4 regions of the Shewanella sp. MF05956 genome follow, and region 3 is predicted to be linked to each of the others. Evidence: predicted binding sites of a transcription regulator. Region 3 holds the regulator's gene; each other region holds the start of a gene.

Region 1 (7,546 bases), on a different contig from region 3:
GTAAGTGGTTAATAAACAATAATTATCCTTTTATTCAAAGCAAATTAGATTCTACCCAAGTATCTAGTTTTGCTTTAGGAAACATCTATACACCACGGTGCTTTTTGCAGTGGCTAAAGTTAGATAATAATGAAAATCATCAACATGATATATATTACTGCCAGAAAACTGACACCTATCTTGATTTACTCAGGCCAAATGTCTATCCACAAGGTTTTACATCGAAAAGCGAGTTAGAGTATTCTCGTCTTGAAGCAAAGGAAGAGTTGATTAGTACCTTGTCTTCAACAAACACTCTTATTTTTACTTTAGGGTTAACCGAAGCTTGGAAAGATGGTAATAACATATACTACCCAAGTTGCCCTGGAATTATTGCGGGAAAATTTGATAAAGAAATTTATAAGCTGCATGAATTTAATTATAATGAAATATTGTCAGATTTGTTAAAAATCCATCAATGTTTGAAAGAACTCAATCCTAACCTTAATATTATACTTACCGTATCACCTGTGCCGCTAACGGCGACGGCTACAGATAAACACATCCTTGTCGCGAGTCAATATTCAAAAGCGGTGTTGCGGGCAGTTGCTGGTTACCTTTCTGATTCTTTTGAAGATATGAACTATTTCCCTTCATTTGAAATTATTTCAGTTAATTCAAATAATGACTTTAGATTCGAAGATAATAGAAGGACGGTTTCCGCAAGTGGTGTTGAATACGTAATGAAACATTTTCAAACCGCTTTAAATGTTAGTAATACATTGATTAAGCCACCAATTAGTAGTGCAATCAATGAAATTGCATGTGAAGAAGAACAGCTCGAAGCTTTCAGTTTATTATCTCAATCATCACAAAGCCAAGCTTTGACGCAAATAACACTCGTCGGTGATAGCCATATGGGGAAATTATCAACTGCACTTAAAGCTCTGAATACTCCTTTTTCTGGTGGGATGATCATGAACGGTTCTGGATTTGCTCAAAAGAAATTTGCGCTTTGTAAAACAGAATATTTTGTCCCTCTGGAAAATGCACCTTCTAGGCAGCTTTGGGCTTCCGCATTACTAAATATAAAATCTCATGAGAAGTTAGGTCATAATGAACAATCAATTATTATTAGTAATATTGGATTGCAAACGCATCAAAATGCTGCTCGATTTGCAGCTTGGTTACAAGCGCAAGATAGTAGAATTAATAATCCATTAGGATTACAAAATTTTGTAGATTTTTTCCATGAAGATCAATCTGAACAATTATCTATATTGATATCACTAAAAGACAATGGGCATAATGTAATCGTGGTCTCAGATCCGCCCTTTTCTCAGTACTTTGATGAGTCAAAATCTGCTTCGAAAATAATCTATGCATATCATAGTGCACTTCGTTATGTATTGGAGCAGTTCGATATTCCTTTCTTTGATGCAGCTAGATTATTTGACGAGGAAATTACTGAGCCAATGGAATATGTTTCGAACGTATCGTATTCAGATGGTCAGCACGACTGGATCCATGGTAATGAGCTCTACTATGAATGGCTCTCTAGGAAGTTATTAAAATTCACAGAAAAAGTTTAAAAATGTTCGATTATAGGATTAGTTCTTACAAGACGAGATCATTAATGTTCTTTGGGCAATATCTTGGAGCCATTGATGATCTCCGTCATTGTGTAAACAGTCACCAATCCGTTGTTCGATATACTATTGCTTTTCAGTGAGTAGTGATTGTTGATTCATATGTGACAAGTAGCAAATCAATTGATATTAGTAGTCCTAAATACAGGTACGATATTGAAATAGACATGATTACAGTAGGCAGATAATATTCCTTCAGTCGTTACAATTAGCGGTTCTAATAACATAGCATTTCAACTAAATCATATTCTAAAAAGTCTGCCAGAGAGAGCCAGTCGTTTCGCTCTTGAGCAGCAAGGATCAATGGTAGAATATTTATTATAGATTGTTGATTCCTATGACTTATCAATTCAGTTTCAAGTAAATCAATGCATTTGTGAAACTGTTGAGCTGCTTCAGCTTCTTTCCCAGACCTCATAAGATTAGATGTTTTTACTAGTTGTGATACGAGTATGGATGTTGTCATAATGTTAACTCTTTGAATGTTGTGCCTTCGATATAAGCGCTTTCTAAGCTAGATTGATAAAAATTAACTTCAGGTTTAGACGCTATATAAACTTCTAAGCTTCTTAAGTATGCTCTAAAATTTAACTCTGTAGCAACTCTCTCACCTCTGCCATTTAAAACCCAATGATGTTTATGGAATTTTAATGTTACTCCTAATGCACCATCATCCCAAAAAGCATGTGTTTTGTTACCTGGATAGCAAAAGTCACAACCTAATAATGTTATATTTTTAATGTTTAAGTAAACAGCAAGATCTATAGCTGGATGGACAATACTTCCACTGCTAAATAATTCTGTTTTAGATAAAGTTTTATCGCTGTATGTCCTTCCTTGTTGGAATGCATTGAATCTAGAACCGCTCCATTTTTTTATAACATCCAAAGAAGACGTTGGGAAATAAACTAAATTAATACTAGGAGATATATTTTTAGGGAAATATGCTTCAGTAATATGATAATCGAGAGTAATAACAATATCTGGGATGATGTTTCTGCTATTTAAGGCTTTTAAAGCGGTATCTACAGCGATGAGTAAAGGTTTCTTCGTTTCATTTAGGCTTTGAAGGCTTAGCAAATAATCATAATGCTTTTCGAGTGTAGGCCCAGTTGCAATAATTAGAGCTTCTTGATTGTGGTATTTTTTTTTTAACTCTGAGATGTCACTATCCAGCTTTAAGTAATTAAGGTTTTCAATAAATCTAGTGTTGATTTCTCGCCGTTGTTTTTCGTGATTACCGTTCACATAATCAATATTTTTATCATAAATGATTAAGTCTCTTATTCTAGCATACTTATCATTAACAAGGATTAAATCAGGTGTAGATGATAAATACACTTTATCCAAGGTGTTTATATTTATCGGTTCTAACAACTCAACTTTTCGATTTGTTAGCCATTCAGTTTGATCTGTATAACAAATCAATAGATTGAAAAGTGACAAGCTGAATAAATAAACTTTAATTTGCAATATTGATTCGTTATCAATCAAAAAAGAAGGTAAATCACCCATTCCAATACCGTAAATTGAAACTGTTTGAGTATTTTTAGGTAAAGAGTTGATTAACCGTTTAGCTTCATTAACTCTATCATGACGGCTACTTAACTGTATGCCATCTACGCTAATTGTTTGAGTATTGCCAGTTATTAATTGAGCATCAAAATGCTCAATTGATTGGTTTTTTATTAATGGTGCTAAAAGTGGCCATCGGCTTTCAATAATGTCCATGTTTTTAGTGAATAAATCACTCATCATGAGTCCCTAGGTAGTAAATAAAAATTAGCATGTAAATTGGTTTTAACACAATTAGGATTATACATTAATTATCAAGTCTGTTGTGTACACTGGATGTAATCAGGGTAACCACATGGGTGTACGTTTTTCGCTCACAATAATTGATTTCAATGTAGAATCACTTCCAATCATTCATGAAGTGATAACATTCCGAATAAATGTAGTTTGATAAATACCTTCGATTTGTTCATAAAACGTTCGCGATCTCACCCTGTGGATGTAATGCTTTTGACTTTAGAGGAGCATATTTAAAAATAAGTGACTTTTTTAACACGTTTAGGGCGATTCTGTTGTTCGTACAATTGCCATACTTGCTTAAAGTCTAAGGCTAACTCAGTGACATAAAACTCACCAGAAGGGTAGGTCTTAACCACTTTCGCGCCGCGAATAATGCCACTGACGCTGGACTTAATATTGTCGTCAGTTAATAACCACTCACTGACATCGCTGTTAGCTGAAATCTTTTGACCATAAACTTGTTCAGCGAGTTCACGGTAGGCGGCAATTTTCGACGCTTGCATTGCCATTAAAATACGGTGAGACGCTTCAGGGCTAGGTTGCGTCGCTAGCGGTGCATAACCTACCGCTGTTAACGTAGGGAATGAAGAGGGCGCTTCAGTTTCCCACTGCACATATTTATCTTTATTGACGCAGCCGCCGAGTAGCACCAAAATCATAACGAACATCAGTGACTTCATAGCTTATCTCCCAATACGGTATAACGGCTATCGCCTTTTTTCTCATGACGGTACAGCAAACCATTACGAGATTCGATTAATTCAGACTCTTGTAAATAACCAGACAAACTTGACGCAGCGACAAAAGATTGCACTGCCGATAAAACGCGGTTGTTGGTGACGTTTACAACGCGGCCATTAAACACAATGCCCTCAGGGGTCATGGTCATGGTTGACACTAACACGTGTGCCACAGGTAAACCGGATGGCAATAATTGCCAATCACGGCTTAACATAAATTCGCCTTGCTCCGTAGCACGCAAGCTGGTGGCGACATTCATATCCACTAAATTAAATTCGTGCGCATGAAACGCGGCTAACAAACCTTGTTGTAATTGTAAGGCCAGCTCATTGGTGGCATTTAAATTATTAGCTAAAACAGGCGTAGTGATTAATAACGGCTGATCAGGGCGAAGTGCATCATTTTGCACAACCAATTCATTGACTAACTTTTCGGCCCATACATTAATCTGGCCTTTTGGCGCCAAGCCGGCATCTTGAATGTCGTACGCTAATTGCTTATGAGAAACGTTATATTCATCTTTAACTTTGACGTATTTGCCATCATTATTAAACGCTAAATTATTCGCCGGGTTAGGCGTTTGGCTACACGCTGCGACAGACAACAACGCAAGTACAGCAACTGGGGTGATAAGCCTGTTAATCATGATGATTCCTTTAAAAATGTCGCCGACGCGATATGTTGCATTAATGGCACTCAATCAAAACGTGCAAGATTGATGCTTAAGCCATTATTGACTGCGACATAGCCGTCAATGAACGCTAAATCTGTATCGGCAAATAGCGTAAAAGCTTTACTAGATTTAATCCTTAAAGGCTTAAATGCACATAAATATGTTAGTGGCGCGATTTTTGCTTAATTTATACTAATTAAACACTATCGCGTTAGTCGTAATATTTTATGTGCCTTAATAGGCAAAACTGACGATTTTTTGACATTAGGACATCGTATGCCGACGCAAACAAGCCTTATTAAACAAGCAACCAGCCATAAAGCATTCGCGCTTGCACTGATGTTACTGTGGAGCTTTTTTCAGGTTAACACGGCATTTGCAGAACAAGTCGAGGTCACCGGCAGAGCTAAAATTGTCAATGGCGATATCGATAAAGCCCGCGAAGATGCCATCAGTCAGGCATTAAATTATGCGAGCTTAAAAGCGGGGGTTAATTTTTCCAGTGAGCAATCAATCGATCAGGGGCGATTAACCCAGGATACGTTTCAAATTCAGCGTATGGGGTCGGCTAATAATGTTGAGTTGATGAGCGAAATGATCAGCCAAAATACCATCACAGTGGTTTTGCAATTAGAACTCACCGAACCAGAACCTAACGCCCAATGCAAAAGCCAATCATTAAAAGCCGCGATTATGTTGCCGCAATCTTATCTTCAAGATCGCGCTCAGCTTCGATACGGGCAACTGGCCAATTTTGAACAACAGATAACCGAAAAACTCGGCAAGATGATCAATGCTCAGTCTCGTTATAGTTTTGCTCGTGTACACGCCAATGAAAAAATTGATAATACTAACCAATTGGTTAATTTTAGAGGTTACCGCATCCCGACATGGTTAGGCGAAATCACCGAAAGTCAGTACATACTACAACCCGATATTATTGATATTTCAACTGAGCCTGCCGAAAGTGGTTTTTTAGGTTTCAGTGAAGAATACCCACTAAGACAATTCATGATAAAACTCACTCTTTATCATGGTATTAGCGGCGAAGTGGTGTGGACAGAAACTTTTGCCACATCGGCACCCTGGGAATTTGAAAAACAAGAAGTGGTGTCACCGGCTAATCAACGTTTTTGGCGCTCATCCTACGGCCAGTCTATTATTGAAATCTTTCAACAAAGCATACTGACGTTAGATAACCAGTTAAATTGCAGGCCACTATTAGGCCAAATTGTTGCCAGACAAGGCGATAGAGTTATCATCAATTTAGGCCGCAAAAATGGCGTAAAAATGGGTGATAAGTTTCAGATAGTATTGCAAAAAAATATCCCAGATCGCTTAAACACCATGCGCCCCATCGCCAGCAAAAGCCGAGCGAGTGTGGTAATCGAGCAAGTCAGTGAAGACAGCGCCACAGCCATATTTGACGGCATCGATGCAGCAGACAATATCCAAGTAAATGATATCGCGATTAAAAACTGATCATCATGACCGTCATGCATAAGGTTAAGAGTAAGGTTAAGAGTTCAAGCTAAGAAACTAGGCTAATAAACCAGGTTAAGAAATAAGCAGTTAAATTTAAAGGGTTTAAATCAATTATAAACTCAGTATAATCACAGGGTCTCTCTATAGCTCAACAGGATAGAGCAGCCGCCTCCTAAGCGGCCGATCGGGGTTCGAGTCCCTGTGGGGAGACCATATATTTCCTTTCTCATTTTCAAGCTTAAGCTTTCATTTTTTTTAGTCGACTTCCCTGCCTCATTAGTTATCTGGTTTATACTCACTGATAAGCGATTTATTTACTTTACAATCAAGTAGTAAATTGCTTTCTAGTCTCTTATAGTAGCTTTATGTCCATCTATTAATTTCTTGGAATAATTATTGCTGTATTTCAATTGTGATAATTTTTTGACAGTGAATGTATAGCAATGTATCTGCTATTGATTTAAAGAAGGAATTCAACGAATGCAATTGTTTGATTTATCGTTAATTGGAAGGGAGTTTCCTTTACTCTATAGTGATGTTTCGAGATTAGCTTCCGAGCTAAATACGATAGTTGCCAACTCACGTTTTTTGGTTTTAGGCGCAGCTGGTACCATTGGTCAAGCTGTGACAAAAGAAATCTTTAAAAGACAGCCAATTAAACTGCATGTTGTTGACATTAGTGAAAACAATTTAGTTGAACTTGTTCGGGATATTCGAAGTGCTTTTGGCTATATTACAGGTGATTTTCAAAGCTTCGCGCTTGATATTGGTTCTATTGAGTATAATGCGTTTATCAAGACTGATGGTCAGTATGATTATGTGCTGAACTTATCAGCCTTAAAGCATGTACGTAGCGAGAAAGATCCTTTTACCTTGATGCGAATGATAGATGTAAATGTGTTTAATACCGACAAAACTATCCTGCAATCTATCAACTCGGGTGTCAAAAAATACTTTTGTGTTTCAACTGATAAAGCCACAAACCCTGTTAATATGATGGGATCATCGAAAAGAATTATGGAGATGTTTTTGATGCGCCGCAGTCATCAGTTAAGCATTTCAACTGCGCGGTTTGCTAATGTCGCATTCTCAGATGGTTCCCTTTTACACAGTTTCAATCAACGTATTTTGAAACAACAGCCGATTGTGGCACCTAATGATGTGAAGCGTTACTTTGTTACGCCACAAGAGTCGGGTGAGTTAT
Region 2 (7,546 bases), on a different contig from region 3:
GTATTACCACCAGTAGAATCCATTGAGCTCGTGGCGTTTAGCTCAGTATTTGTGATTGCTCAACAAATTCTTATTGGTGTGTCGATGGGGTTTGTTACTTTAATGGTGATGCAGACATTTGTGTTAACAGGGCAAATTATTGGTATGCAAACCAGCTTAGGGTTTGCCTCTATGGTCGACCCTGGTTCAGGTGAGCAAGTACCTGTGGTGAGTAATTTTTTTTTACTGCTCGCGACGCTGATATTTTTAGCCGTTGATGGCCATTTATTAATGTTCAGAATGCTGGTGGCCAGTTTTGAAACGATCCCTATATCGACTCAAGGTATTTCAATTGCCAATTACCGCGCGTTAGCTGAATGGGGCAGTTATATGTTTGGGGCGGCATTAACCATGTCAATCTCGGCGATTGTGGCCTTATTACTGATTAACCTCTCTTTTGGTGTGATGACCAGAGCGTCACCTCAGTTAAACATTTTCTCTATTGGTTTCCCCGTTACCATGGTCAGTGGTTTGCTGATTTTATGGTTAACCCTTGGCCCTATCATGGCGCATTTTGATGAAGTCTGGCAGGCGGCACAGCTGTTGATGTGTGATGTGTTACAACTTCAATGTCAAACCGACGCTGCAATCGTGTTCTAAGGAGGGAAAATGGCCGAAAATGACAGCAGTCAAGAACGCACAGAAGAACCCACCAGTAAGCGACTTGAACAAGCACGTGAAAAGGGTCAAGTTGCTCGCTCAAAAGAACTCGGAACCGCCGCGGTGTTATTGGCTGCATCAGTAGGTTTTGCCATGACTGGACCTTCTATTGCGATTAGTCTTTACAACATCATGAAACAAATTTTCTCCATGGAGCGCGATCAAATATTCGATACCAACTCGATGTTTCGTGTTTGGGGCGTCGTGGGTAATGAGCTTGCCTGGCCACTGTTGAGTTTTATTGTATTGTTGGCGTTTGTGTCTTTCTTAGGCAATATCGTATTAGGTGGAATGTCTTTTTCGGTCAAAGCATTTATGCCTAAAGGCAGTAAGCTTAATCCGATGAATGGCTTTAAACGCATGTTTGGTACTCAAGCGTTGGTTGAGTTAACTAAAGGTATCGCTAAGTTTGCTGTTGTTGCGCTGTCGGCATATTTTTTATTAAGGTTTTATTTTTACGATATTTTAATGTTATCGAACGACCATTTGCCGGGTAATGTGTACCATGCGTTAGATCTGCTGGTATGGATGTTTATTGTTTTATGCAGTTCAATGTTGCTGATTGTCATTATTGATGTGCCGTTCCAGATTTGGAATCACAATAAACAGCTTAAAATGACCAAGCAAGAAGTCAAAGATGAATATAAAGACTCTGAGGGTAAACCAGAAGTCAAAGGGCGTATTAGGCAAATGCAGCATGAATTGGCTCAGCGCCGAATGATGACAGAAGTGCCAAAAGCGGATGTGATTGTGGTTAACCCCGAGCATTATGCAGTAGCGGTTAAATATGATGTGACCCGTTCATCGGCTCCATTTTTAATTGCCAAAGGCGTAGACGATGTTGCGTTTAAAATACGAGAAATTGCTCGTGAACATAACGTCGCTATTGTGTCAGCTCCTCCTCTTGCCAGGGCTATTTACCATACCACCAAGATTGACCAACAAGTGCCAGAAGGGCTCTTTACTGCAGTAGCTCAAGTATTAGCCTACGTGTTTCAACTCAGACAGTATCAAAAAGGTAAGGGACGTAAGCCTAAACCTATTCCTTACAAACAGCCTATCCCCGATGATTTAAAATATTAAGCTCAGCGTGTTTTTAGATAATGCTATTTTTGGCTTAATTCTTGCTTTCTAAGTTTATTCGCGTCAATTAACAGTCCATTGACGCAGTAGACTGACAGAAAGGGTTCATCTAAATATGGATGCAAAAGCAGCTTTTGGGCAATTTAAACAAATAAGACCATCTACTTTTAAAGGTATCGGTACGCCTGTATTAGTTTTGGCTGCATTAGGGATGGTGATTTTGCCTATCCCGCCATTCTTGCTCGATATCTTGTTTTCTTTCAATATAGCCTTAGCGTTAGTGGTGTTACTCGTCGCGATTTATACCGACAGACCCCTTGATTTTGCTGCCTTTCCTACCGTGTTACTTGTCGCGACGTTGTTGCGATTAGCGTTAAACGTCGCTTCAACTCGAATTGTATTGTTAGAAGGCCATAACGGTGGAGATGCCGCGGGTAAGGTGATTGAAGCCTTCGGCTCTGTGGTAATTGGCGGCAATTATGCTGTGGGTTTGGTGGTGTTCATTATCCTAATTATCATTAACTTTGCTGTAGTAACTAAAGGTGCTGGGCGTATTGCAGAAGTGAGTGCTCGCTTTACCCTCGATGCAATGCCCGGCAAACAAATGGCCATTGATGCAGATTTAAATGCGGGAACGCTTACTCAAGACCAAGCGCGTATTCGCCGTGCTGAAGTGACCCGTGAAGCTGACTTTTATGGCGCAATGGACGGTGCATCTAAGTTTGTAAAAGGTGATGCTATTGCCGGTATTATGATCCTAGTGATCAACATCCTCGGCGGTTTTGTTATTGGTATAGTGCAACATGATCTCGATTTCTCAAGTGCGGTAGAAATTTATACCTTACTGACCATTGGTGATGGTTTAGTGGCGCAAATACCTGGCTTACTATTGTCTATTGCTGCGGCCTTAATGGTAACGCGTCAAAATGAATCTGGTGATATGGGCCAGATGATGATGAGTCAGATGTTTGACAATCATAAGTCTTTAGCGATTGCCGCAGGTCTACTGTTTATTATGGGTATTGTACCCGGCATGCCGCATGTGGCATTTTTAACGTTTGCATTTATCACCGCCGGCGCCGCTTATTTTGTTTACAAACGTAATATTGAAAGAAAGCAAGCCGCGTTAGTCGTCGCGACTAAAGGCCCTGCGGAAGCCAAAGATAAAGAACCTAAAGATTTGAGCTGGGATGATGTGCGCCACGTTGACACCATCGGTCTTGAAGTCGGCTATCGGTTAATTCCATTGGTTGATAAATCCCAGGGTGGCGAATTATTAGGCCGTATTAAGGGTGTTCGTAAGAAATTATCTCAAGAGTTAGGATTTTTAGTGCCAGCAGTGCATATTCGTGACAATCTAGACTTATCACCCAATGCTTATCGGATTTCATTGATGGGGGTTGTGGTGGGTGAAGCCGAAGTGAGACATGACTGTGAACTGGCAATTAACCCAGGTCAAGTTTATGGCAAGCTCGACGGTATTGAAACTCGCGATCCTGCATTTGGTTTAGAGGCCGTTTGGATTTCGCCAGAGCAACGTGAGCATGCACAAACATTAGGCTACACAGTGGTAGATACCGCGACCGTTGTCGCAACCCATATTAGCCAGTTGTTAAGCAACAATGCCGCTAAACTATTAGGCTACGAAGAAGTGCAGCAGTTAATGGATATGCTGGCAAAGAACTCACCAAAATTAGTAGATGGTTTTGTACCCGACGTTATGCCTTTAGGCTCTGTGGTTAAAGTCATGCAGAACTTATTAAATGAGGGTGTATCGGTTCGAGATTTACGCACAATCGTCCAAACGTTATTAGAGTATGGTAGTAAGAGTAATGATACTGAAGTATTGACAGCCGCAGTGCGTATCGCCCTAAAACGGATGATAGTCCAGGAGATCTCTGGACCAGAACTTGAAATCCCTGTCATTACATTGGCGCCTGAGTTGGAACAGATGTTGCATAAGTCTATGCAGGCGACAGGTGGAGAAGGGCCAAATATTGAACCCGGACTCGCAGAACGCATGCAGCAGTCACTTTTAGATGCTGCACAGAAGCAAGAAATGGTTGGGCAACCAGCCATATTATTGACATCTGGTATGCTGAGATCCACGCTGTCACGATTTGTTAAATACACTATTCCAAATTTACGAGTGATTTCTTACCAAGAAATCCCCGACGAGAAACAAATCAGAATTGTTTCTGCAGTAGGTCAATAGTGATAACGTCAGTTTAAAGAGGTGCGTACGTGAAAATTAAACGATTTTTTGCCAAAGATATGCGTGCAGCATTGGCACAAGTTAAAGACACCTTAGGGTCTGACGCTGTCATTATGTCTAATAAAAAAGTGGCTGGTGGCATCGAAATTGTTGCCGCGGTTGATTATGACGAACCAAAAGCCGCTATGGCGTCGCAAGCGCCAACGAATAGCTTTATGGATGTCAGTGAAGATAGAGTTTCATTGGGCGCTAAACCTGCCGTTAAGGCACATTCAAAAGTGAGCCCACCGCCTGCAGCGGACTCGTTACAAGCATTACTTGAAAAGCAGCACAATCGCATGGCACAGCAAATGTCTGTGCATCAAGATGAACCAGAGTTACCTGAATGGGCTCGCCAATTACAAGGGGCTAAAACGGCTAAGCCTACCCCAAGTGCGCCACAGGTAAATCATCTTGAAAAACCCAATAAAAGTAATAAAAATCAATCTGCCGAGCTAGACTCATTGCGTGAGGAAATGGCATCGTTAAGAAGCTTACTGACCCACCAGGTGTCTTCTTTAATGAAAGATCACAAAAAGCGCTCTGATCCAGTTGGCGCCATGTTAGAAAGTAAATTAATTGCAGCTGAGTTTTCTCCCGCTGTTGCTGCTAAACTAGCTGGGCTGAGCCAACACTACACGCCAGCAGACTTAGTGCGAGCATTACCACAAAGTTTAGCTAATTTACTTGATAATCAAGGTGATGATATTGTTAAACGTGGTGGTGTAGTTGCTTTTGTTGGCCCAACGGGTGTCGGTAAAACGACTTCTTTAGCAAAAATTGCTGCGCGGTTTGCTGCACATCATGGTCCTGAACAAGTCGCGTTGATTACGACAGACCATTATCGAATTGGAGCATATGAGCAATTAGCGACATATGGTAAAATTATGGGCTGCCCTGTTAAGCAAGCACATGATTTAAGCGAATTAGAGCAGATTTTATATCAATTTAGAAATCGTAAGCTAGTGTTAATTGATACTGCGGGAATGGGACAACGAGACATGCGTCTTTATCAACAACTTGATAATTTGACTGCAAATAGTAGGATCCCAATTCGCAGTTATTTAGTGATGTCTGCCACTGGCCAGCGTCGTGTATTGCAAGATGCAGTTGAACACTTTAAACGCATTCCGTTATCGGGTGCTATTTTGACTAAATTAGATGAATCAGTATCAATTGCAGGTGCATTGAGCGTATTGATTCAAAATGAGTTACCATTGAGTTATGTTACTGACGGTCAACGTGTTCCAGAAGACATGAAAGTGGCTGATACACTAGAATTAGCCAAACAAGCACTAGCCGCATTAAACGAAACAGAACAACCAACGTCACAAGACACGGCATGGTCAAATGACACTGCCTATGCATTTGAGTAAAGATATGACTCGGGATCAAGCAAGTGGTTTACGTATGATGAATCAACCAAATAACGATAAAGTTAAAGTAATTGCCGTATCCGGTGGTAAAGGCGGAGTCGGTAAAACAAGCGTATCAATTAATACCGCAGTCGCATTAGCCGAAAAGGGCAAGCGTGTACTGGTGCTTGATGCTGACTTAGGTTTAGCCAACGTTGATGTGATGCTAGGGATCCGTGCAGAGAAAAATTTATCTCATGTTTTGTCTGGCGATGCCGAATTAGATGACATCATTGTCCGTGGGCCAAAAGGGATCGGTATTGTGCCGGCCACGTCTGGTTCACAAGCGATGGTTGAATTGACCCCAGCGCAGCATGCCGGTTTAATTCGTGCCTTTAGTGAAATGCGCACCCAGTTCGACATTTTAATTGTTGATACGGCTGCGGGTATTTCAGATATGGTGCTGAGTTTTTCGCGGGCGTCACAAGATGTATTAATCGTTGTATGTGATGAACCTACATCGATTACTGATGCTTACGCCCTGATTAAAATTTTAAGTCGTGAACACGGTGTGTTCCACTTCAAAATTGTGGCAAATATGGTGCGTAGTTTACGCGAAGGCATGGAATTATTTGCTAAACTCAGTAAAGTAACAGATAGATTTTTAGATGTGGCCTTAGAGCTTGTCGCTAGTGTTCCTTTCGATGAAAATTTGCGCAAAGCAGTTCGTAAACAAAAACTGGTCGTAGAAGCCTTTCCAAAATCACCTTCTGCGATTGCATACCAAGGGTTGGCCAATAAAATTATGACCTGGCCTGTACCGCAACAACCTGGTGGTCACTTAGAGTTTTTTGTTGAACGCTTAGTACAACGTAAACCAGTAGAAGAGGGGAGAGCGAGTGAATAAAGCCGCAGCGTATACTCAGTTCGATAACAAAACATCGATTGTTGAACAGTATGCACCGTTGGTGAAACGCATTGCTCATCATATGTTGGCAAGGCTGCCAGCATCAGTGCAACTGGATGATTTATTACAAGCAGGTATGATGGGGCTTCTAGAAGCATCATCAAAATTTGATGGCACCAAAGGGGCTAAATTTGAAACCTTTGCTGGCATTCGTATTCGTGGCGCAATGATTGACGAAATTCGCCGCGGTGACTGGGTTCCACGCTCAGTTCATCGTAATAATCGCCGTGTAGCCCATGTCATTGACGAACTTGAACAAGTGTTAGGGCGCGATGCACGAGACACAGAAATTGCTGAAAAACTTGATATGTCTCTCGATGAGTACCATCATATCTTAAATGATGTTTCTGTCGGTAAAATCATAGGCATAGAAGACCTTGGTGTTTCCCAGGATGTGTTAACCACAGACGACGAATCCCCAAATGAAGCTTTTGATTCTCTCGCCGAGACTCAGTTCCAATCTGCACTGGTTGAAGCAATTAAAACCTTGCCAGAAAGAGATGCTTTAGTGCTGTCGTTATATTATGACGAAGCATTAAACTTAAAAGAAATCGGTGCCATCCTTGAGGTAAGTGAGTCGCGAGTTAGCCAGATATTAAGTCAGGCCATGCTCAGACTAAAAGCCAAACTCAAGCATTGGACACAAGAATAATAACTAATTATAGAGCAAACGAGTGTCAGCTCACCGGAGGAAACCTTGGACAAGAATATGAAGATTCTTATTGTTGACGATTTTTCAACAATGAGACGTATCATTAAGAACTTGTTGCGAGACTTGGGATTTAATAATACCCAAGAAGCAGATGATGGCTCAACAGCCCTACCTATGTTACAAAAAGGTCATTTTGACTTTGTTGTAACCGACTGGAATATGCCGGGAATGCAGGGTATTGATTTACTTAGAGCAATCCGTGCAGACGATTCACTAAAACATTTACCTGTATTAATGGTTACGGCTGAAGCTAAGCGTGAGCAAATCATTGCTGCGGCTCAAGCTGGTGTTAATGGTTATGTTGTTAAACCGTTCACAGCCGCTACGTTAAAAGAAAAGTTAGACAAAATCTTTGAACGACTCGCTTAAGCAAGGATAAGTCATGCAGGCATCAATATCGGGGTTAATTACTCTCGAACAGGCCCAGCAACTTGTTGAACTGCTATCGGCGGGAGAGCAAGGTAAAGCTGACGAAT
Region 3 (7,546 bases):
ATAGAGTGATAAAAATAAAAGCCCCAGAGCATCCTTTGCTTTGGGGCTTTTGTTTGCATTGCTTGCGCTTTTTGTCGTTATTGCTCAAGTCTCTTTATCCTTCTTAGAGGATATTATTGATGACCTAAAGCTCAATTCTGCCAATGGCATGAATAAAAATGACGTTATTGGATATAGAGTCTGGGGACCCAATAACGCCTGAACTGTCGCGTTAATTACTCGTGTTCGTTACAGCAACACACGGCATTAACGGTAAAAAATAAAGCGGCAAGGATGCAAGATATTGTGCGCTTATTATTAGTTTGTTTGCTGTGTTATCGACATGCTGGGGGCGAGTGATAATACGGTCAAACATCCTTGCCATAACATGGGTAGAGCGGCGTTAAATGAATCGCACTGCATCTACTCGAATAAAAATGACGTTATTGGATATAGAGTCTGGGGACCCAATAACGCCTGAACTGTCGCGTTAATGACTGTGTTCGTTACAGCAACACACGGCATTAACGGTAAAAAATAAAACGGCAAGGATGCAAGATGTTGTGCGCTTATTGTTATTAGTCTGTTTGCTGTGTTATCGACATGCTGGGGCGAGTTGATAATACGGTCAAACATCCTTGCCATAACATGGGTAGAGCGGCGTTAAATGAATCGCATTGCATCTACTCGAATAAAAATGACGTTATTGGATATAGAGTCTGGGGACCCAATAACGCCTGAACTGTCGCGTTAATGACTGTGTTCGTTACAACAACACACGGCATTAACGGTAAAAAATAAAGCGGCAAGGATGCAAGATGTTGTGCGCTTATTATTAGTATGATGTTGTTGCTATTTGCTTTGTATTATCAGTTCGCTGGGGGACCAACTGACAACACACTCATACATCCTTGCCAAAACGGTTTTGGCTTAACTTGCCATTGTTTGTAATTGTTGACTTAACTGAGTAATTTTTTCCTGTAAAAGAGCGATCTCTGACATTATTGCACCGCGTTTTTCAGTTTTATGGCTTTCGCTATATTTGACCCATTTATATACAGTTTTTGATGACACACCATATTGTTTGGCGACATCAGATAATAGGCGGTTATGTACCTTAACTTCGCTAATCACTTGATGTTGAAAGTCCATTGGATAGTGTCTCGCAGTTGAAATACTCATCTTATTTATTCCTTAATGCTTTATTTGTATTTGCTTGAACGGGATTCAACTTCATCCCATTGGCTGCAACCAAGATGCGCTAAGAAAAAAATGTTTTGACGGCATTGTTCAACCAGCTTAGCGACCATGCCATTAACTGATTTGATGTTCTGACCTAGGTTCATTTTACTCATCGCTATCTCCTACAAATGACAATGGACTGCTTAAAAATTAAACTACTACTTAGTAGGTATCCTCTCTCTATATGAAAACTGTATGCCAACTTTTTAAATTAATTTAAACTGTTTAAAAACAATTATTTATAGTCGTTATTGTGTTTTGCAATATTGGCTCGTTTGTTTTAATTGGTGCAATTGCACTAATTTGGTGAACTAGCCTTAGGGTGATGGCTGTTTATTGAGAGGCATTATGGCGGTAATTTATGGCAGTAAAAGGTTATGTAAATGACAAAATGAGGACATTACGTTTGTCATTTATATGAGGATAAATAATAGTGCATTAATGTTCATTGAAGACGCGCTTAAAAACTGCTTAAGAGCGTCATTCTCAACGTTAAAGAATAAGTGTACTTTAGTCAGCGCACGACAGAAGAGGGGGAATACCAATCAGCATTAACAAGTGACCACACTGAATGTGTCCAGTGGTTTTTGATTAAGGCATAATGATATATAAGGCATTATATTCAATTTGAGCGGTAAATAATTTACCGTGAAATGTGAGTCGTATACGATGAATGGTAATTGATGAATAGTGGGCTGTAAGCTTGAATATCATTGTCAAAAAATGCCACGAGAGAGTACAACTGACGTTTGTTAAGTGCTGTTAGATAATCAGTGCGACGCGTTAGCCGCCTTCATCGAATTTATCGTTAATCAAATTACACACCGCATCTAATGCCACTGCTGCGTCTGGACCTGTTGCTGTGACAGTGATCATTTTTCCGATGCCACTTTCCAACATGAGCAATCCTAAGACGCTAGCGGCACTGGCTTGTTTGTCTGCTTGAATTAGGGTGATTTCAGCATCAAAGTCAGCAGCCAGTATCGCTAGTTTTGTGGCTGCTCGTGCATGTAAACCTAATTTATTTGAGATGGTGACTTGGCGCTCAAGCATGGCTAGCACTCCACATAGGACTAAAGCTGATCTTCACTGATATTTAGCTCTCTGTGGCGGGCGTTGACTGTGTGTTTACTGCCTTGTCTAAATCGCTTAGCGAGTTGGTCGGTGATATAAACTGAGCGATGTTGTCCGCCTGTACAGCCGATGGCGATGGTTAAATAACTGCGATTATTACGCTCTAAATGTGGCATCCAGGTTTCGAATAGATTTTCGATTTGCCAAATAAACTTATTCACCAGAGGCTGACGGCCAAGAAACTCTTGCACAGGCTCATCAAGACCTGTTAATGGTCTTAATTCTATTTCCCAGTGCGGGTTAGGTAAAAAGCGCACGTCGAACATAAAGTCTGCTTCGGTCGGCATACCGTGTTTAAAGCCAAACGATTCAAAATTAATCACTAACTCTTTATCAACACTGCCAAGCAATATTTGTCTTACTTGATCGCTTAGCTCGTAAATATTGAGTGCCGATGTATCGACATAGTGATCAACCATTTTGGCGATAGGTTCGAGTAAGCGGCCTTCTAATTTAATCGCTTCTTGTAATGAAATATGGTTTTTAGATAGCGGGTGTAATCTGCGGGTTTCGCTGTAGCGTTTAAGTAAAACTTTGTCGCTAGAGTTTAAGAAAAAACTGGTAATTTCGGTATCAGGTTGCAGTATTTCAAGTTGTTCTTGAAGCACTTTGCCTTGTTCGGCAATATTGCGCACATCAACACTAATCGCTACTAGGTCATTACTGCCTTTTAACTGAGCCAATAAGGTGCCAATTAGCGGCAATGGCAGGTTATCAACACAGTAATAGCCTAGGTCTTCTAGTACTCTTAATGCTACTGATTTACCTGAGCCTGACCGTCCTGATACGATAACAAGTTTCATGCCGTAATTACCTGATAGAGTTCTGTTGAATCGTGGATTTTACGCAGCTGTTTTAGTACTTGTTTGTCGCTGAGTTTTTGGGCCATCGAGGATAAGGTGCTTAAGTGTTGTTGGCACTGATCTGCAGGAACTAATAATGCAAATAAGATATCGACAGGTTGTTTATCGATGGCATCGAACGAAATGGGTTCTTCGCATTTTACAAAGATCGCAATAGGGTGATCGATTGTCGTTAATCGGCCATGAGGTATTGCAATACCATTACCTATACCTGTGCTACCCATTTTTTCTCTTGCGATAAGGCTTTCAAACACCTCTTGCGAAGACAGGGTCGGGTACTGGGCAGCGACTAAATCGCTGATAAGTTCCAGTACCTTTTTCTTACTGCCCGGTGTGGCACAGGTGGTGCATTCCGGCTGCAGGATGGTACAAAGTTCCATCGTTAGTGTTTTGTATACTTCTCTTTGTGTTTAATTACCTGACGATCGAGCTTATCTATCAGGGCGTCTATTGCTGCATACATGTCTGTATGTTCTGACATTGCAAAAATTTCTCCGCCCTTTAGGCTGACTTTAGCTTCTGCTTTTTGTTGTAATTTTTCTACGTTGAGTACAACGTGAACATTATTGATCTGATCGAAGTGTCGTTCAAGCTTTGAAAACTTTTCCTGAACGTATTCACGTAAAGATTCGGTTATTTCAACATGATGCCCTGATAAATTGATCTGCATTACACTTCTCCATTGTTGAGTGATTTATAAACTCTTACGTTGGTTTGAGGGCGGTATCATCATTGCCTCACGGTATTTTGCAATCGTACGACGAGCAACGTTTATGCCCTGTTCGGCCAGTAGTTGAGCCATTTTGCTGTCGCTAAGCGGCTTTTTCTGGTTTTCTGCTGCAACCAACTTTTTAATAAATGCGCGGATTGCTGTCGATGAACACTCTCCGCCATCATCAGTGCTGACATGGCTAGAGAAAAAGTATTTTAACTCAAACAACCCTCGTGGGGTGTGCATGTATTTTTGAGTGGTCACGCGCGAAATGGTCGATTCATGCATTTCTACGGCTTCAGCAATGTCATTTAATACCATAGGTTTCATGGCTTCTTCGCCATATTCGAAAAACCCTTGTTGGAATTGCACAATGCAATTGGCTACTTTTAACAAGGTATCGTTACGGCTTTCAATGCTTTTGATAAACCATTTAGCTTCTTGCAAATGACCTCGTATAAACTGAGTATCAGATGGGTTTTTACTGCTGCGAGCCATTGCTGCATATTGCTGATTAACACCTATTTTAGGCATGTTATCTGGATTGAGTTCAACAACCCAACGGCCATTCTTTTTAAATACTGTGACATCAGGGATCACGTATTCGTCATCGACGGCAGTAATCAATAAGCCAGGACGCGGATTAAGAGATTGAATTAAGGTAATGGCATCACGTAACTCATCTTCTTTTAAACGCGTTTTACGCATTAATAATCTAAAGTCACGCCCAGCGATTAAATCCAAATAATCTTTGATGAGCATTCGCGCATTTTCAATGTGCGGGGTTGAGTCTGCATATTGTGACAGTTGAATGAGTAAACATTCACTAAGGTCACGTGCAGCAACACCTACGGGGTCAAAATGTTGAATTCGCTTTAACACCGCTTGAACCTCATCAAGCTCAACATTTTCATCGCCCATAGCTTCTAGTATTTCTTCAGTGCTTTGGGTTAGATAGCCGCGTTCATCTATTGCGTCAATGATGGCTGTTGCGATGGCAAGGTCGGTGTCTGAAAATGGCGTTAAGTTTTTTTGCCACTCTAAATGTTCATATAAGCCTTCGGTGGTTTCCCCTTGAAAAGGCATATCATCGTCGCGCATGCTGGCACTACCAGACCCTGACATCGGTGAGGCGGTATAGACTTCATCCCAGGTCGTGTCCATGGGCATGTCGTCCATGGTTTCTTTACTGATGGATTCTGTGGTGTCGATGGTTGAAGTATCTTTTTCGACACTCACATTACTGTTGTCACTGAAGTCTGTGTCTGATTGATCGCGACTTTCTTTTAAGGGATCTTTAGCTTGAGAAAATTCATCTTCTATTTCAAGCAATGGATTTGAGTCCAGCGCCTGTTGGATTTCTTGCTGTAGCTCCAATGAAGATAATTGCAGCAAGCGGATGGCTTGCTGCAATTGAGGGGTCATAGTGAGATGCTGACCCATTTTAAGTTGGAGTGACGCTTTCATTTACCGCTTATCCCTAGATGATTTCCATAAAAATAACAATCTCGAAAAACTGTAATGGGGTGTCACGTACGTCAATGACATTTCACGCAATTTAGGTATCGTTCAATGGAATGAATTAGATAGGCTAAAAGGCGTATACCCAATCAACTTGAAGATACGTGTTTCAGAGCTTCACCGTGTTTTCAATACTAGGCGCGTTAATGCGGTAATGTAGGCACCTTATAAATTAACGCAACAACGTAGTGGGAACACGGTGAAACTCCCAAGGGGCAAGTTTTACACGCGTTCATGCTGTGTTATTGATTTTGGAAAGGGAACGACCATTAACCGCAATCAATGCCTTGCCTAAACGCGTGTAAATTCTTGCTGAAATCGAGTATCTTCAGGTTGTTTGGGTATATAACCTAACTATAGCTTGAATTGTTCACCTAAGTACACCGCTCGAACTTGTTGATTGCTCAAGATCTCTTCAGGTGTTCCTTCGGCAATTAAATTACCTTGGCTTACGATGTAAGCTCTTTCACATACATCGAGTGTTTCGCGAACATTATGGTCGGTGATCAGTACGCCTAATCCACGACTTTTTAGCTGTTGGATAATTTTTTTAATGTCGATAACCGAAATCGGATCAACACCCGCAAAAGGTTCATCAAGCAAAATGAATTTAGGGTTAGCAGCGAGTGCTCGGGCAATTTCGACTCGACGGCGTTCACCGCCAGACAATGACATGCCTTGGCTGTCGCGAATGTGAGTAATGTGAAACTCTTCCAGTAAATGCTGGAGCTGTTCAATACGTTCGTCATTACTGAGTTCTTTGCGGGTTTGTAACACCGCCATGATATTGTCGTGCACGGTGAGTTTTCGAAAAATACTGGCTTCTTGTGGTAAATAACCAATCCCTTTACGGGCTCTAAGATGCATTGGGTCAGCGGTGAGATCGTCATTATCAATTAATATACGGCCTTTATCACTTTTGACTAACCCTACAACCATGTAAAACGTGGTTGTTTTACCGGCACCATTAGGGCCAAGTAAACCGACAATCTGCCCCGTTTTTACAGTTAAGCTGACGTCTTTTACAACTTGACGCGCTTTATAGCTTTTGGCTAGGTTTTCAGCTGTTAAGGTAATTTGGCTCATGGTTTTATCTGCTTGTTGACAGGGATCTCAGGCAGCTTTTGTTTTGGCGCTGACTCGTCTTGGAAATTTTCTGGTTGAATAATCGTGATGACGCGATCTTGGCCTTTACCGGTACTCTCAGCAATTAACTCTTGGGCTTTAATGTTGTATTTAATTAGGTTGCCCGTGACCTGACTGCCTGCTTGGTCTAGCTTGGCATTACCGGTTAACGTCAGAGTTGTTGTGGCGAGATCGTAACTGATTTCGTTGGCACTGGCGGTACCGATGTTACCGTCGTCGAGTTCTTGAGAAAATGTCGCGGGTTTACCCGTCGCGATTAAGCGTTTGGATACGCCATTTTTGGGGGTAAATGCGCGTAATTCGTCAGCATTAATATTAATCGTGCCTTGGACAATAGTCACGGGGCCATTAAAGACAATTTGATTGTTTTTAATGTCGGCAGATTGGCTCACTGCAGCAATTTTCAATTCTTGTTTGAGATCACCTTGTTTTGCCATTGCTGGAATGCTCAGCATGCAAAGTAAGCCACTTAATAGTAATGCGGCATTGGCGCGAGGATGTCGATTATTGTGACTCATATGTTCCTTCTACTTTGCTTAGTAGCGATAATTTTTGCGTATTCAAGTCAGCATGTAGGCCTAAGCCTTGGATCATAAACCCTTTACCTTTGATATACACCATCTCTTGTGAGCTGCCTATCATGGTCGTTAAATCTAGGGTGACTGCTTGTGTGGTCACTGACTGTAACGGTTCTTCAATATCAATTGCATCGATAATAACATTATTTTCTAAGCTGACTTTATTGCTCTGTTTATTTAATTGTCCTTTGTCAGCACTGAGTTGCCACTGTGCTTTACCATTTTCTGGGTAAATTAAATAAACGGGATCAGTAAAGTGGGTGATATCGCTGGAAGCATAATGCTCCATATGCTTCGCGGTGACTTTACTGGCAATCAAACCTTGTTCATTGTATTCGGTTGTGCGTAAGTCGTTGGCGACAAAGTCCGGA
Region 4 (7,546 bases), on a different contig from region 3:
CACCCTCGTGGATAAAGACCACTTCGTCAGCATAAGCATTGCGGTAAAACTCAGTTGTGGGCTCAGTGACCTTGGCGGTATACATCGCTACATCGTTATTGAAAAAGATTTTATTACGGGCACTAAAAAAGTTGCCTTGGCCATCGGCCTGGCGCGAATCCAATTTATAGTTTTGAATTAAAGGATCTTGCCATTGCTCACCGTGCCCTAACGTATAAGGCTTAACATCAATCGCCTTTGTTGGCATGTTATGGTGATACTTGTTGGAATAAATATTTGAAAAACCGTGAGTTGAAAATAACTCTTCGCGATAAAGTTCACCATTGTCTTTTTCAAAGGCGATATGACGCTTAGTCGGAATGTGTCCTTGCTTAACATAGAATGGCATTTGATATTCCTATGGTTAATCGACTGCGTGTGACGCGGCTGAATGTTGATTATTGTTATGGCCTAATCGCACTGGGCAAACCAATATGTGATCTTATTAACAATTTAGTGGTAAAGATCCACAAAAAAAAGAATAATAAAAAGCTTATCTCAATCAAATTAATAGATGGTTACGTTAGCTTTACACAAGTGTATTGATAACAAGACACTGGAGCGGCTATGCGAATTGATATTGATGCGTTTAATGTACTGCAAGTCCTTGTTGAAGAAGGAAGTTTTTCTAAAGCGTCGGAGCGATTACATAAGGCTCAGTCTGCAGTGAGCTACCAAGTTAAAAAATTAGAACAACATTTAGGGGTGACTTTATTTAATCGTGATCATTACCGCGCAGAGTTAACGCCGGAGGGAAAGGTGATTTTGGCTGAAGGCCAGCGTTTATTGCAGCACTTGGCTAACATAGAACATCTTGCCAGCAGATTCAGTCAAGGCTGGGAACCCAAGCTTGAACTGGTGATTGATGGTGCTCTGCCCATGGAGCCGATCATGAGTGCTTTAAAGCTGATGTCTGAACATAACATTCCCACTAAAATCCAGTTAAATATGGAGTTTTTAGGCGGGGTGCAACATCGGTTTGAGCGCGATCAAGCAGATTTAATGCTAGTTAAAGATTATCGAACGGGACCGTCTTATCTCCCTAAACCGTTACCGACTATCACCAGTGTGCTGGTGGCTTCACCCATGCATCCTTTGAGTCAATTGCACAACATCAGCCTACCTGAATTACAACAGCATGTTGAGCTCACCATTGAAGATTCCTCTCCGAGTAAACGAGCACGTGATGAAATGCAATTTGGTGGTGATAAAGTGTTTTATCTCTCTGGCTTTATTATGAAAAAGAATGCCTTATTAAAAGGCTTGGGCTTTGGCTGGATGCCTGATTTTTTGATCACAGAAGAACTCGCTAACGGTCAATTAACGCAAGTGGATTTTATTGGTGGTAACCGTTTTAGCTTCACGCCACAATTAGTGTCAACGCTAGAGCGGCCATTAGGCCGAGCAGGCCAATTATTTACCGAACTTATTTTGCAAGAATTTGCCCTGTATCAACAGCAACAAACTGGCTTTAGTGGTACAGGTTTAGGTTAACTGGTATTAACAATAATCACTTAGACATATTATGTCACAAAGTTGGCGTGGGAAAAGTGGTTACATCTTGTTAACCTAAACCTAAACCTAAGGCACAGCGAAGATAAATATAAACGAGTAACATTCATTTTTAAGGAGCAAAAAATGACCAGAAAATGTCACGAAGTCGATTACGAAATTATTGGAACCAGTATGCAGTTGGTCGAAATAGAATTAGATCCTAATGAAGCCGTGGTTGCTGAAGCTGGGGCAATGACATACCTAGAAGAAGATATCTCATTTGAAGCGAAAATGGGTGATGGCTCAGAACCGGAGTCTGGCTTTTTTGGTAAATTATTGGGTGCAGGCAAGCGTGCTATTTCAGGTGAGGGGATCTTTATGACTCACTTTACCAATGAAGGTAATCGTAAACGTAAGGCTGCATTTTCAGCGCCGTTTCCTGGCACAATATTGGCTATCGATCTTGCTGAACATAATGGCGAACTGATATGCCAAAAAGACAGTTTTTTAGCGGCAGCGTTGGGCACCCAGGTTACGATGAAGTTTAATAAACGCCTTGGAGTCGGCTTTTTTGGCGGTGAAGGCTTTATTTTGCAAAGCCTTAAAGGTGACGGTATGGCGTTTGTGCATGCGGGTGGCACTTTAATCAAAAAAGAACTGCGCGGTGAAACATTACGTGTCGATACAGGGTGTTTAGTGGGCTTTACCCCAGGGATTGATTACGACATTCAACGTGCAGGTTCACTTAAATCAATGGTGTTTGGTGGTGAGGGGTTATTTTTAGCGACCCTGCAAGGACATGGCACGGTATGGCTTCAAAGCTTACCATTTTCTCGCATGGCAGATCGTATTATTGCTCACGCACCTTCTAGTGGCGGCAAAGACCAAGGTGAAGGTTCGGTGTTAGGTGGCATTGGACGCATGATTAATTAACAGTTGATTGTATGTGAATTAATTAAAAAAAGGTGACTGAATTTAGTCACCTTTTTTATTCATCTCTACTTTTGGTTAATGGCGTTATTTGGCCGTTTGGCCGAGCTTAACAATGTGCTCAAACTCATTGGCTGTAACTGGTTGCACACTTAACCGAGCACCTTTGGTCACTAACACCATGTGTTGTAATGTCGGGTCACTTTTGAGTTGGCTTAGCGGAACTAATTGATCGAGTTTATGTGTAAACTGAATATCTACTTGCCACCAACGTGGTTTACTTGGGTCTGACTTAGGGTCAAAGTAGCGAGATTGAGGATTAAATGCACTCGCATCAAGTTGCGGTTGGCTGACAACGCTGGCAATCCCAACAACACCTGGTACTTTACAGCTTGAATGATAGAACAGAACACTGTCACCCGCATTGATGTCATCACGAATAAAATTTCGTGCTTGATAATTACGGATCCCTTGCCATGACATTGTATTGTTTGGACTATCACGTAAGTCATCAATACTGATGTCATCGGGTTCAGACTTCATTAACCAATATTTCATGCATTACTCTTTTGTATTTATTATTGGGTATACATTACCATCCACACAGCAAAAAGCCGACAACATGATGTTATCGGCTCTATGGTAAACGTCAGTTTATACTGGTTTTGTTACAACTGTTTGGCCAATTGGCGTTAGGCTTAACAGTGCTAACTTAATGTGTTGTATCGCAAATGGAATGCCAATAATGGTCACAAAGCAGGCCAGGGCATGGGCTAAATGACCAATCGCTAACCATATACCAAAGAACAAGAACCAAATGACATTACCGATTAAGCCGAAGCTACCGGTGCCGAGATCTTCATTACCCGTTAAGTGTTTACGATTCACACTTTCTTGGCCGAATGGCCAAAATGCCATTTCGCCAATCACGAAACACGCACGGCCAAATGGAATACCAATAATACTGATAAAGCACAACAGCCCAGCAAGCCACCAGGCCAAGCCCATCACAAAACCGCCTAAAACAAACCAAGCAATATTAAACAGCAAACGTAAAAGAGACATTGTTATTCCTTATTAGAAGCTAATGTACATAACCTGTACCAATTACTCTTAACTAAGCGATTTTCATGCCAAAGTGTTAAGTATATGCTTTTAATGGGTTTTTGTGATTTTTTGGCGTTGTTTTAGATTGGCTATAGTGAAAAAAACAAATCAAACGGTGAGTTTTATCATTTTTTGGTTAAAATACTCATCTTAATGATTTTGAGATTGATCATGTTTACGACAAGCCCTGTACAGCAGATGTTATTTGAACAAAGACGTATTTTTGTGAAACGTGATGACTTATTGCATCCCGATTTTAGCGGTAATAAGGCGCGCAAGTTTTATCATTTTTTATCGCAAGATTATTCTCATGTTACTCATCTGGTAGGATCTGGCTCTGCTCAAGCAAACTCATTATATTCAATGTCTGTATTAGCTAAGCAACGAGGCTGGCAATTTGATTATTACGTGAGTCACGTAAACGACTTTATTATTCATCACCCAAAAGGTAATTATGCAGCGGCAATCGCGAATGGCGCCAATATTATTGATGTCAGCAAACGGAAACAGGCTGACCAATATCAACAGATGCATTTAGATGACGTCGTAAAACAAATACTAGAGTCCAACAATTCGCAGTTTTGTTCACTGTTACACATTCCTGAAGGTGGACGCTGCGAATATGCTGAAGTAGGTTTAGCAATATTAGCCAACGAGATCATCGATTGGGCTCGATTAAATAACATCAGTGAATTAAAAGTTTTTTTACCCTCAGGTACAGGAACAACTGCCGCGTATTTAAATAAGCAACTCATACAACAATTAGCCTGTATTGATGCAACCCAACTCAATATTGAGGTGATAACCTGCAGTACTGTAGGCGGTGATGGCTACTTAACAGAGCAATTTTCACAATTAGTCGACAAGGTGTATTTTCCGACAGTAGTCAATGATGGCCATAAATATCATTTTGGTAAGCTCACTAGGCGCTGTTTTGATATGTGGAAAACTGTGTGTGAGTCTGGCATTGAGTTTGAGTTACTCTATGATCCTGTTGGATTTTTAGTGCTAAAAGATTATTTAGCTAAACACCCGCAGTGGCAAGGCGATATTGTGTATTTACATCAAGGTGGGGTATTGGGGAATCAAACGATGCTACCAAGATATCAACGTAAATTTGCAAAATAGCGATAACTAAACGCAAAAATGTAATGAGTTTTTTAATGAAAAACTTATTGAAATATCGATGGGATTTTGTAAAGGGTAATTCATTTTGCTCTGTTTTAATAAACATCGGTAAGTGAGAGGAGAATACCGAGAAATGAGTTTATTAAATAACAGAGCAAATGATTAACGCGATGCGTTAGGGGTATTACTTACTTGCAGATATTAACCATTTCATGAAGTTTATTGCTTCAATACGCTTTGAAAAGGTTTTTTTGTTTTTACCTAGGCTGTCGGTAAAAGCAATTGAATTTTTGTTTGACGAAATTGAATTAACTGGAAAGCTAACTGAAATTTCATGTCCATTTATGTTGTATGACATATGTCACATTCCTTATTTGTGCTTATCACCCTTGGGTGAAAAAATTGTTCAATATAATATCCTTGGCATTTTTTAGTGGTGCGAAAGATTAACTTGTCGAGATTTAACTTAACCTATTCTGAACTCACTAATCAAGTGTTGTTTTATAAATAGTTGATTAAGATAATAAAACCTAATCACTATTGTTTATACTTTTCACTTAACGGAGTAAGTTGAACATAATTATATGACAGTGTTATGACGGATAAAGTTTGTTGATAATGTTCATACAAACATTGGCCATGTCATGGTCAATAAAAATGAGCAGAAGCTTGTCTTGGGTTTACGAAGGAAGTTGAGCAGACTTACAGGTAGGTACCAAAATTAACAAGATTTTTAAATCTGTATGGATTCTATACTCACTTTTCGTTTATAGCAACAACGTTTTTCATAAAAAAGACAAATAACATGCATTTTTTGCTTGATTACCGCTATAAATATTATATTTTCAATTGGTTTTTATTTTAAGTTGATGATTTAAATCGCGATAATGTTATTATCGCGATTTACAGCAACACCTAATTAATAAAGTAACTCACCAATAGGATTGAGTAACTTACTGATGCCTTTTGTAAAGTACAGTGGCGCATCTACGATTGTGTAACATAAACAACCTTCAGTTGTTTTAGGTGAATGCTCGTGGTCTTGGTCAAGCAACATAAAGTCACCTGGTTTGTAAGTGTTGTAACAATCACTAAACTCACCAGCTAGCAATAACGTTAACTCAGAACCTTTATGGGTGTGATCCGGTATTTCACCGTTTGCCGCAATGTGCAACAAGCTTGCTCTTGCTTGTGGTTCACCGGTGTCTAAACGTAAGCGGCTCACTTTACCTATGCCTTGCCATGAAGCATTAATTTGCTTTTTAAACACACGCGGTAAAGGATAATGCTGACCTTTAATGGTGACACTGTTGTCGATTATCTCAGGCTGTGATGTAGCCTTACTATCAACACTATCAACACTATCATCGGTGTCTAATGCATCGAGTGTTGATGACAAAAATTGGCTGAGTAAATCGTCGAACTCAACGTGTTGTTCCGCTGCGGTTGTATTTTTGACATCACCTTGCTCAAACTGCTGCTCAGACAACGCAATTGTCATTTGATCTAGCTGTTGTTGGCAATGCGGACAAAATTCTGCATGCGCTGCGATGGCAATTGACATTGAAAGAGGCAACTCACCTTTAGCGTGGAGAGACAGCAAATGCTGATCTGGGTGGTAATTAATCATAATGTTTCTCCATAAAGCTTTTTAACTTTTCTAAGCCGAGTCTAAGTCGGGATTTAACTGTTCCGATAGGAATGTTCAGTTTGTCTGCCAACTCTTGTTGTGTCAGCTCTTGCATGTAAATACCTTGAACCACCTGGCGTTGTAATGGTGGTAATTCTTCAACATGTTGCAGTAAGCTTGCTGATAATAAAAAGTCATCATCATTATTTTCTGCATCATCTGATTCAAATAATGGCCAAATGTCATCACCAAATGCATCTTCACGGTTGTGTTGTACTTTGCGAAGCATGTCGAAACATTGATTACGCATAACGGTGAATACCCAAGTGCTAACCGCAGCTTTGTCTGCATTGTACAAATGTGCTTTGGTCCACACGCGAGACATGGTTTCTTGTACCAAATCCATTGCTAAACCTTGCTGGCTTAAACGCTGGACTCCAAAAGAGTTTATTTTGGGCGCGAAATGCGAAAAAAGTTTGGCAAATGATGTTTTGCAGCGGTTGTTTGCAACCTGCATCATAAGTTGAGCAAGCTCGTCTGCTAGCGGATTAGGTTCGTCTGATTTCATAGCACCATTTCGTTGATTAGAGGATCTTTGTGCAAGATTTCCCTTATCATAACGAGTTTGTGCGCTTTGTGATTGAACATTTTCCATTTTTTTCACTCGCATCCAATAAATCACTATTGAGCATATGTGTATATGCCATTTATGCAGCTACTAAAACAGCTGCACAGGGTAGTTGATCAAGTCATTATTGAGTTATACGGCTGATGTAGATTAACGGATCATAAAATGTGATTATTTTATAACGTCGAATAAAAAAGATTTAGCCAATAGGTGGTCGTGACTATGAATGCACTGGTATTTTTCCTTGGCACTCAATGGAATAATCTCTAACCATCGTTGGCATACCCATGAAATGTCGTTAAAGTCGTTTTCACTGTAATGGGCTAAATGTTGTGGGTATTGTTGCAGCAGCTGTTTTAATGTTTTGCTGAGATACTGATCTTTTTTACGCTCATTGAGTTTAATGTGTGGTTGAGCAGGGTGCGTTTCAATGATATTGCTTGGCCACCCATCAATGAGCGTTACCTCAGCACGTTTTAAGCCATCACTTTCTTCTGTAATGTTATTTATGGTGAAGGTTTGCTTACCTTGAACACTTATGCCCAATAAGCCATCTTCTAACGTTTCAAAATCGATAATGTGTGTCAGAG

Evidence for each region. Region 3 encodes sigma-54, which starts transcription at its own class of promoters, with help from an activator protein. Its sites were predicted from a motif close to GTTGGCACGNNNNTNGNNT; they were not measured.
Region 1: the regulator sigma-54 is predicted to act here: its motif matches at 5,023-5,041, upstream of AC19MX_RS01995 (flagellar assembly protein FlgT).
Region 2: the regulator sigma-54 is predicted to act here: its motif matches at 1,811-1,829, upstream of flhA (flagellar biosynthesis protein FlhA).
Region 4: the regulator sigma-54 is predicted to act here: its motif matches at 3,583-3,601, upstream of AC19MX_RS09875 (YccF domain-containing protein).

Annotation. Positions count from the first base shown of each region.
Region 1 is NZ_JCAYNV010000002.1:14,730-22,275, reverse strand. It holds gene AC19MX_RS02020 (GSCFA domain-containing protein) at 1-1,571, shown strand, start outside; gene AC19MX_RS02015 (hypothetical protein) at 1,846-2,094, opposite strand; gene AC19MX_RS02010 (motility associated factor glycosyltransferase family protein) at 2,091-3,383, opposite strand; gene AC19MX_RS02005 (LPP20 family lipoprotein) at 3,674-4,123, opposite strand; gene AC19MX_RS02000 (FlgO family outer membrane protein) at 4,120-4,830, opposite strand; gene AC19MX_RS01995 (flagellar assembly protein FlgT) at 5,134-6,339, shown strand; tRNA gene AC19MX_RS01990 (tRNA-Arg) at 6,480-6,555, shown strand; gene AC19MX_RS01985 (UDP-N-acetylglucosamine 4,6-dehydratase) at 6,823-7,546, shown strand, end outside.
Region 2 is NZ_JCAYNV010000016.1:61,099-68,644, reverse strand. It holds gene fliR (flagellar biosynthetic protein FliR) at 1-639, shown strand, start outside; gene flhB (flagellar biosynthesis protein FlhB) at 649-1,782, shown strand; gene flhA (flagellar biosynthesis protein FlhA) at 1,898-3,997, shown strand; gene flhF (flagellar biosynthesis GTPase FlhF) at 4,027-5,412, shown strand; gene AC19MX_RS16850 (MinD/ParA family protein) at 5,417-6,298, shown strand; gene AC19MX_RS16845 (RNA polymerase sigma factor FliA) at 6,291-7,010, shown strand; gene cheY (chemotaxis response regulator CheY) at 7,056-7,439, shown strand; gene AC19MX_RS16835 (protein phosphatase CheZ) at 7,453-7,546, shown strand, end outside.
Region 3 is NZ_JCAYNV010000003.1:262,528-270,073, reverse strand. It holds gene AC19MX_RS04905 (transposase) at 910-1,161, opposite strand; gene AC19MX_RS04900 (hypothetical protein) at 1,182-1,334, opposite strand; gene AC19MX_RS04895 (HPr family phosphocarrier protein) at 2,005-2,274, opposite strand; gene rapZ (RNase adapter RapZ) at 2,295-3,158, opposite strand; gene ptsN (PTS IIA-like nitrogen regulatory protein PtsN) at 3,155-3,598, opposite strand; gene hpf (ribosome hibernation promoting factor) at 3,601-3,888, opposite strand; gene AC19MX_RS04875 (RNA polymerase factor sigma-54) at 3,913-5,397, opposite strand; gene lptB (LPS export ABC transporter ATP-binding protein) at 5,806-6,537, opposite strand; gene lptA (lipopolysaccharide transport periplasmic protein LptA) at 6,534-7,115, opposite strand; gene lptC (LPS export ABC transporter periplasmic protein LptC) at 7,102-7,546, opposite strand, start outside.
Region 4 is NZ_JCAYNV010000007.1:187,109-194,654, reverse strand. It holds gene AC19MX_RS09895 (homogentisate 1,2-dioxygenase) at 1-388, opposite strand, end outside; gene AC19MX_RS09890 (LysR family transcriptional regulator) at 607-1,533, shown strand; gene AC19MX_RS09885 (TIGR00266 family protein) at 1,678-2,466, shown strand; gene AC19MX_RS09880 (EVE domain-containing protein) at 2,551-3,021, opposite strand; gene AC19MX_RS09875 (YccF domain-containing protein) at 3,118-3,528, opposite strand; gene AC19MX_RS09870 (1-aminocyclopropane-1-carboxylate deaminase/D-cysteine desulfhydrase) at 3,742-4,698, shown strand; gene AC19MX_RS09865 (ChrR family anti-sigma-E factor) at 5,618-6,328, opposite strand; gene AC19MX_RS09860 (sigma-70 family RNA polymerase sigma factor) at 6,321-6,983, opposite strand; gene AC19MX_RS09855 (LON peptidase substrate-binding domain-containing protein) at 7,128-7,546, opposite strand, start outside.